One region of the Acidovorax sp. KKS102 genome, then DNA from elsewhere that is predicted to be linked to it. Evidence: predicted binding sites of a transcription regulator. Region 1 holds the regulator's gene; the other holds the start of a gene.

Region 1 (3,591 bases):
GGGCAGCGCAAAGTGGTCCATGCCCACGTACACGTATCCAGCATCCATGAAGGCATCGAGCGAGCGCGACAACATGGAGAGCTTGCTCGCGCCCGTGGGCAACTCCGCAGAGATGATGCGGCGCTGTGGCTTGAAACGCTCTGGCAGGTGCGCGTAGGCATACAGCGCGATGCGGTCAGGCCGCAGTTGCGCCACCTGGGCCAGCGTGCGGTCAAAAGACTCGGGCGTCTGGCGCGGCAGGCCGTAGATCAGATCCACATTCACCGAGTCAAAGCCCAACGAACGCGCAGATTCGACCAGCGCAAACACCTGCTCGGCAGGCTGGATGCGGTGCACAGCCTTCTGCACTTCGGCATCAAAGTCCTGCACGCCAAAACTCAGCCGGTTAAAACCCAGCTCAGCCAACAGTGCAAGACGCTCTGCATTGACGGTGCGAGGATCCACCTCGATCGAGTATTCCCCCCCAGGCGCCAGCGTGAAGCTGCGCTTGAGCATGGCCATCAGCTCCCGCAATCCATCATCGGATAGGAAGGTGGGCGTGCCACCGCCCAGGTGCAGTTGACTCACCACCTGTCCTACGCCACAGTGCGCGGTGTGCAGGTCGATCTCGCGGCTCAGGTAGCGCAAGTAGACCTCGGCGCGGTCATGGTGCTTGGTGATGATCTTGTTGCAGGCACAGTAGTAGCACAAGGATTCGCAAAACGGGATGTGCACGTACAGGGACAGCGGCATGGCCTTGGCCAGCGTGCCCGAGCGGCGCTGTTGCAGCGCCAGCACATAGTCTTCCTGACCAAACGCCTCCACGAAACGGTCGGCAGTTGGATAGGATGTATAGCGGGGCCCTGGCACGTCAAAGCGGCGCAGAAGGTCTGGCGAAACAGCAGTCATGGGGAAATTTCCTTGCGTACACCTTGACTGTGCCGTAGGCTCCGGGACATGTCCTTGACCTGCATCAAGTGAACCCGCAAGCGATACGGCGACAATTTGATGAAGGTCAGCCGCTTGCCCGCGCTCTGTATTCAGGTTCGTGTACGGCAAGCGCGATATGCTTGACCGCTAACCCAAGCCCATGTGTCTATGAACCCGCTCACCATCAAAGTCGCCTGCTCCAACTGCAACCTCCGCGAGCTGTGCATGCCCGTGGGCTTGAACGAAGAGCAACTGCAGCGCATTGACGAGGTCGTTGCTGTCCGCCGCAAGGTCAAGCGCGGCGGCACGCTGTTTCGCAATGGCGAGTCCTTCACGTCCCTGTACGCCATCCGCACCGGTTTTTTCAAGACCTGTGTAGCCACCGAAGACGGGCGCGATCAAGTCACGGGCTTCCAGATGGCGGGCGAGATCATCGGGCTGGACGGCATCGTGAACGACCACCATACCTGTGACGCGGTGGCCCTTGAGGATGCCGAGGTCTGCGTCATGCCTTTCGACCGCATAGAAGAACTCTCCCGCGAAGTCACGGCCCTGCAGCACCACGTGCACAAGATCATGAGCCGCGAGATCGTGCGCGAACATGGTGTGATGCTGCTGCTGGGCAGCATGCGTGCCGAGGAGCGCCTGGCGGCCTTCTTGCTCAACCTGGTGCAGCGCCTGCATGCACGGGGTTTCTCGCAATCAGAACTGGTGCTGCGCATGACGCGCGAAGAGATCGGAAGCTACCTGGGCCTCAAACTTGAAACAGTGAGCCGCACCTTCTCCAAGTTTGTGGAAGAAGGCATCGTGGAAGTCAAACAGCGCCATGTGCGCATCCTCGACACCGATGCCCTGCGACGCATTGTGAACAGCCAGCAGACCTGCCACTGATTACGGCCCCTCGTCGGCTGAGAGTCGGGGCCGTACCAAAGTCCGCCGGTCCCTTTTAAAACGGCATGCAGCGCATGCCCGCATGAACGGCGAAAAAGGCTCAGGAGCAAGACGACGATGTCTTGCGGCAATCGTCAGGGCGCTCCCCGTCGGGCACGGGACAGCGGTTGACCTCAAACGGGGACATGGACAGTAGCGTGGTCAATGCGCTGGTGGCCATGGTGATGGCCCAGAACACAAAAAATGCGAGGGTGTACACCCCCTGCCTCGACAGCGCCAGAGGCTGCCCGAACCAGTGCAGGTCCTGGGGGTCCACCATGGCAAAAACCAGCATCTCCAGCACACCCGCCATCAAAAAGGCGGGCCATGCAATCCACATCAGGCGTTGCGTCCACATATAGGTTCTGTCTCCTGGTGCTGCCGGGGTCGCCAGCGTGTGCGACCCTGGGGTTTCAGCGTGGTTGGTCTTGCACAGGGGTGGCCGCATGGTTGCGGGCCTTGAGGGCCGGCGCCAGACTCTTTTCCGGCGCCACCAGTGTCTTGTTGATTTCGATGCCTTGGCGGTAGTAGTCCTCCGCCACCACGGGGTCGGGCCGCGAAATCGCCAGCCACAGCGTCACAAAGCCCGCCACGATCACGATCAGAGGCCCGGCAATCACCAGCCACACATGGCCAAACTTCCACCAGGGTACGGTTGCCGCCGGGGTTGCAATGGCAGGGTTTGAAGACATGGTGCTTTACTCCTCAACAATATCGGTCAAAGTGCGGCCCTGAAGGGCCCCACCGGAATACCGCTCAGCGCGGTACAAGGAACACGGATTTCTCCGTGACATGGGCCGCTGCTCCTACGGCCTGCACATCAAACTGAACGGCGTGCGATCCGGGCGTGGCGGAACCATAAGGAATCTGCAACCGCACGGCCACCCAGCGAGACTCTGCCGCGCCAATGTCCACTTCAGCCTCGGAAGCCACTTCGAGCCCCTCCAGGCCCCGCGCACTGATGCGATAACGCTGCTCGCCCTCGGTGGCATTCATGATCTGCAGCCGGTAAATGTTCTCCAGCTTGCCACCTGCCACGATGCGCGAGAGCGCAGCGCGGTCCCGCACCACATCCACCTTCAGCGGCGTGCGCACCACCAGGCTGGCCAACATGGCCACGCACAGGGTGACCAGCACGGCGCTGTAGATCAGCACGCGGGGGCGCAGCACGCGGCGCAACATCTGCGACTGCGTCCAGTGCTTGGCCACGCCGTTCTGGGTCGAATAACGGATGAGCCCACGCGGGTACTGCATCTTGTCCATCACGGTGTTGCAGGCGTCCACACACAGGCCACAGCCGATGCATTCGTACTGCAAGCCCTTGCGGATGTCGATGCCCACGGGACAGACCTGCACACACAGCGAGCAGTCAATGCAATCGCCCAGCCCCTGGGCTTTGTAGTCGATGTTCTTCTTGCGCGGACCACGCTGCTCGCCACGTTCAGGGTCGTAGGTAACGATCAGCGTATCTTTATCAAACATCGCGCTTTGAAAGCGCGCATAAGGGCACATGTACTTGCAGACCTGCTCGCGCATGAAGCCCGCATTGCCATAGGTGGCAAAACCGTAGAACAGCACCCAGAAAATCTGCCAGCTGCCCTGGAACGCCAGCAGCTCGCTGCCCAGCTCTCGAATGGGGACGAAGTACCCCACAAAAGTAAACCCGGTCCACAGGGCCACCGCGATCCACACCACTTGCTTGAAAAACTTCTTGCGGATCTTCTCGAACGTCCAGGGGCCGTTGTCCAGGCG
Region 2 (3,591 bases), 1.9 Mb from region 1:
GATGGTGCTTGCCATCAGTGCCCTGTTGCAACGCAGCCACCTTGGCCGCCTTGTCGCCCGGCAGCACCTCGGCCATCACCTCGCCTGCGGCCGGGTCCAGCCCCAGGCGCCGGGCCATGGCCTCGGCCGCGCCCCGGTTGTCGCCCGACACCATCACGGTGCGAATGCCGCGCGCCTTGAGCGCGGCCAGCGCCTCGCGCGCACCGGGCTTGGGCTCGTCGCCAAAGGCCATCAGCGCCCTCAACGCCAACCCTTCCGTGACCCGTTGGGCCACGGCGGACACCGTGGCGCCTTCGCGCTGCAACGCCTCCGCGCGGTCGGACAACGGGCCCAGTGCCACCCCCAGCTCCTGCATCCAGCGCAGGCTGCCCACCAGGTAGCTCTGGCCATCCACCTCGCCCTCGGTGCCGCGCCCGGGCACGGCGCGCACGTCCTGCGCCGTGGCCACGTTAATCTGCCGCTCGCCCGCAGCCGCGACCACTGCGCGCGCCAGCGGGTGTTCGCTGCCACTTTGCACAGCGGCCACCGCCGCCATCACCGCGCTGTCATCCAGGCCGGGCACCACCTCAAACGCCGTGAGCCGGGGCCGGCCCACGGTCAGCGTGCCGGTCTTGTCAAAGGCCACCGTGTCCACCTTGTGCGCCAGCTCCAGCGCCTGCACGTCCTTGATCAGGATGCCGTGTTTGGCCGCCACGCCCGTGCCCGCCATGATGGCCGCGGGCGTGGCCAGCCCCAGCGCACAGGGGCAGGCAATCACCATCACGGCCACGGCGTGGATCAGCGCCGCCTCCAGCCCCGCGCCCATGGCCAGCCAGCCCGCCAGGGTCACCAGCGCCACCACCAGCACCACCGGCACAAAAATGGCCGACACCTGATCCACCAGCCGCTGGATGGGCGCCTTGGCGGCCTGGGCGTCTTCCACCAGCCGGATGATCTGGGCCAGCACCGTCTCGGCGCCCACGGCCGTCACCGCCATCACGATGCGGCCATCACCATTGATCGAGCCACCTGTGAGCGCCGCGCCCACATCGCGCGCCACCGGCAGGGGCTCGCCCGTCAGCATGGATTCATCCACCTGCGTGTGGCCCTCGTGCACCGTGCCATCCACGGGGATGCGCTCCCCCGGCCGCACCACCAGCTGGTCGCCCACCAGCACTTCAGCCACCGGCACATCCACCTCGCCAGATTTGGTGAGCAAATGCACCACATCCGGCCGCAGCGCATGCAGCGCGCGGATCGCGGCCGTGGTCTGGCGCTTGGCGCGCGCCTCCAGCCACTTGCCCAGCAGCACCAGCGTGACCACCACAGCCGACGCCTCGAAGTACAGGTGCGGCACATGCCCCGGGTGGTCCGTGGGTGCCGTGAGCCACAGCCACATCGACAGGCCCCAACCCGCGCTGGTGCCCAGCGCCACCAGCAAGTCCATGTTGCCGCTCAGCGCCTTGGCGGCGTGCCAGCCCGCCTTGTAAAACCGCGCCCCCAGGATGAACTGCACCGGCGTGGCCAGCACAAACTGCACCCAGGCGGGCAGCATCCAATGCTGGCCAAACAGGTCGCCGATCATCGGCAGCACCAGCGGCGCTGACAACAGCAGGCCAATGCCCACGGGCATGAAGCCGGCCCAAGGGGACAGGTCTTCGGCCACATCCTCTTGCCCCGCCGCACGCGGCTCGTAGCCCGCATTGCGCACCGCGCGGCGCAGCACCGCCTCCATCGCAGCGGCGTCAGCGCCCACCTGCGTCACAAAGGCAATGCGCGCAGACTCGGTCGCCAGGTTGACCGAGGCCTCCTGCACGCCCGGCACCTTGCGCAGCGCGCGCTCCACACGGCCCACGCAGCTCGCGCAGGTCATGCCAGAAATGCCCAGGTCCAGCGAGTGCACAGACCCGGGCGCGGTGTTGGGGGGGGTGGTAATGGTGTTCATAGCGGGGATGCTGATCCTTGACGTGATGGCAAGGTCAAGCATTGATCTTGATCAACCCTCACATCATGAGTGTCTTGCGCAGCGTTTGACTCTGCCACGATGTCAAGCTTCAACATTCGCTTCGGTCGCATCCACGGCCACATTTCCAAACCAACAAGGACACACCATGGCAACCAACACCACAACCTTCCAAGTACAGGGCATGACCTGCGGCCACTGCGAACGCGCCGTCACCCAGGCCGTGCAGCAGGTAGACCCCAACGCCCAGGTGCGCATCGACCGCGCCAGCGGCAAGGTGGACGTGGACAGCACCGCCCCCCGCGAAGCCCTGGCCGCCGCCATTGCCGAAGAAGGCTACACCGTCGCGGCTTGAGAGGCTGAGAGTCTTCTGCCTCTGAGCGCCGCGCCACCACACACCCCAACGAGGGCCACACCATGACAACGCCCCAGTCCGCCAATACCGCGCCGACCGCGCGCACCAAGGCCGCAGCGCCCCGCGCCATCGCCTGGCCCGTGCCCATCGGCGTCGCCGCCCGGCGCGCCGGCATCTCGGCGCGCATGGTGCGGCACTACGAATCGCTGGGCCTCATCAGCGGTGTGGCGCGCACCGACAGCGGCTACCGCCAGTACACCGAGGCCGACGTGCACGCCCTGCACTTCATCCGCCGCAGCCGCGACCTGGGCTTTTCGATGGAAGAAATCGCCGAGCTGCTGGGCCTGTGGCACGACCGCAGCCGCGCCAGCAGCCAGGTCAAGCGCATCGCCCAGCAGCACATCGACGACCTGAGCGAACGCATCGCCCAGATGCAGGCCATGCAGCGCAGCCTGCAAACGCTGGTCTCCTGCTGCAAAGGCAACGACCGGCCCGACTGCCCCATCCTGGACGACCTGGCCTCCGGGCAGGCAGAACAACACGCCCCCCGGGCCTTGCGCAAAACGCTACCAAATCAATAGCTGCTCGCGCATATTCCACTATCGCTTGGTGCCAAAAAGGCCCCAAACTGCGCCCGCCGGGCCCCCGGCGGCTCCGCGTGGCAGACTTGCAGGCTTTCCTACAGCCCCTTACAGACTGCCCCCATGCTCACCGGTGACCTGCGCAACAAAGTCGATCAAGTCTGGAACGCCTTCTGGTCCGGCGGCATCGCCAACCCCATCGAAGTCATCGAGCAGATCACCTACCTGCTCTTTCTGCGCGCCCTCGACAGCGACCAGACCCGCGAAGACAACAAGGCCCTGCGCCTCAAAACCCAGCCTGTGCGCCTCATCCCCGCAGGCGTGGATGCGCAAGAGCGCCCGCACGACAACATGCGCTGGTCGCGCTTCAAGAACATGGCCCCGGCTGAAATGTTCGACGCGCTCAGTAACCAGGTCTTCCCCTTCCTGCGCGGCCTGCAAGCCTCGGGTGGCCCGGCGGCAGAAAGCGCCTTTGCCCGCCACATGGCGGGTGCCCGCTTCACCATCCCCACGCCCGGCCTGCTGGCCAAGGTGGTCGATTTGCTCGACACCATTCCCCTCGACGACCGCGACACCAAGGGCGACCTGTACGAATACATGCTCGGCAAGATCGCCTCTGCCGGGCAAAACGGTCAGTTCCGCACCCCGCGCCACATCATCGATTTGATGGTGGCCCTGACGGCACCCACGCCGCAAGACACCATCTGCGATCC

The links. The regulator FNR, encoded in region 1, switches genes on or off when oxygen is low (the NO sensors DNR and NnrR bind a similar motif). The targets are predictions, from matches to a motif close to TTGATNNNNATCAA.
Region 2: a site for FNR is predicted at 1,966-1,979, ahead of C380_RS00390 (cation-translocating P-type ATPase). Genes of this name have one in related genera too.

The regions. Positions count from the first base shown of each region.
Region 1 covers NC_018708.1:3,394,113-3,397,703, forward strand. Annotated here, with positions in the region: gene hemN (oxygen-independent coproporphyrinogen III oxidase) at 1-888, opposite strand, end outside; gene fnr (fumarate/nitrate reduction transcriptional regulator Fnr) at 1,078-1,800, shown strand; gene C380_RS15555 (hypothetical protein) at 1,901-2,197, opposite strand; gene C380_RS15560 (FixH family protein) at 2,253-2,531, opposite strand; gene ccoG (cytochrome c oxidase accessory protein CcoG) at 2,596-3,591, opposite strand, start outside.
Region 2 covers NC_018708.1:83,401-86,991, reverse strand. Annotated here, with positions in the region: gene C380_RS00390 (cation-translocating P-type ATPase) at 1-1,924, opposite strand, end outside; gene C380_RS00385 (heavy-metal-associated domain-containing protein) at 2,091-2,297, shown strand; gene cueR (Cu(I)-responsive transcriptional regulator) at 2,360-2,878, shown strand; gene C380_RS00375 (class I SAM-dependent DNA methyltransferase) at 3,002-3,591, shown strand, end outside.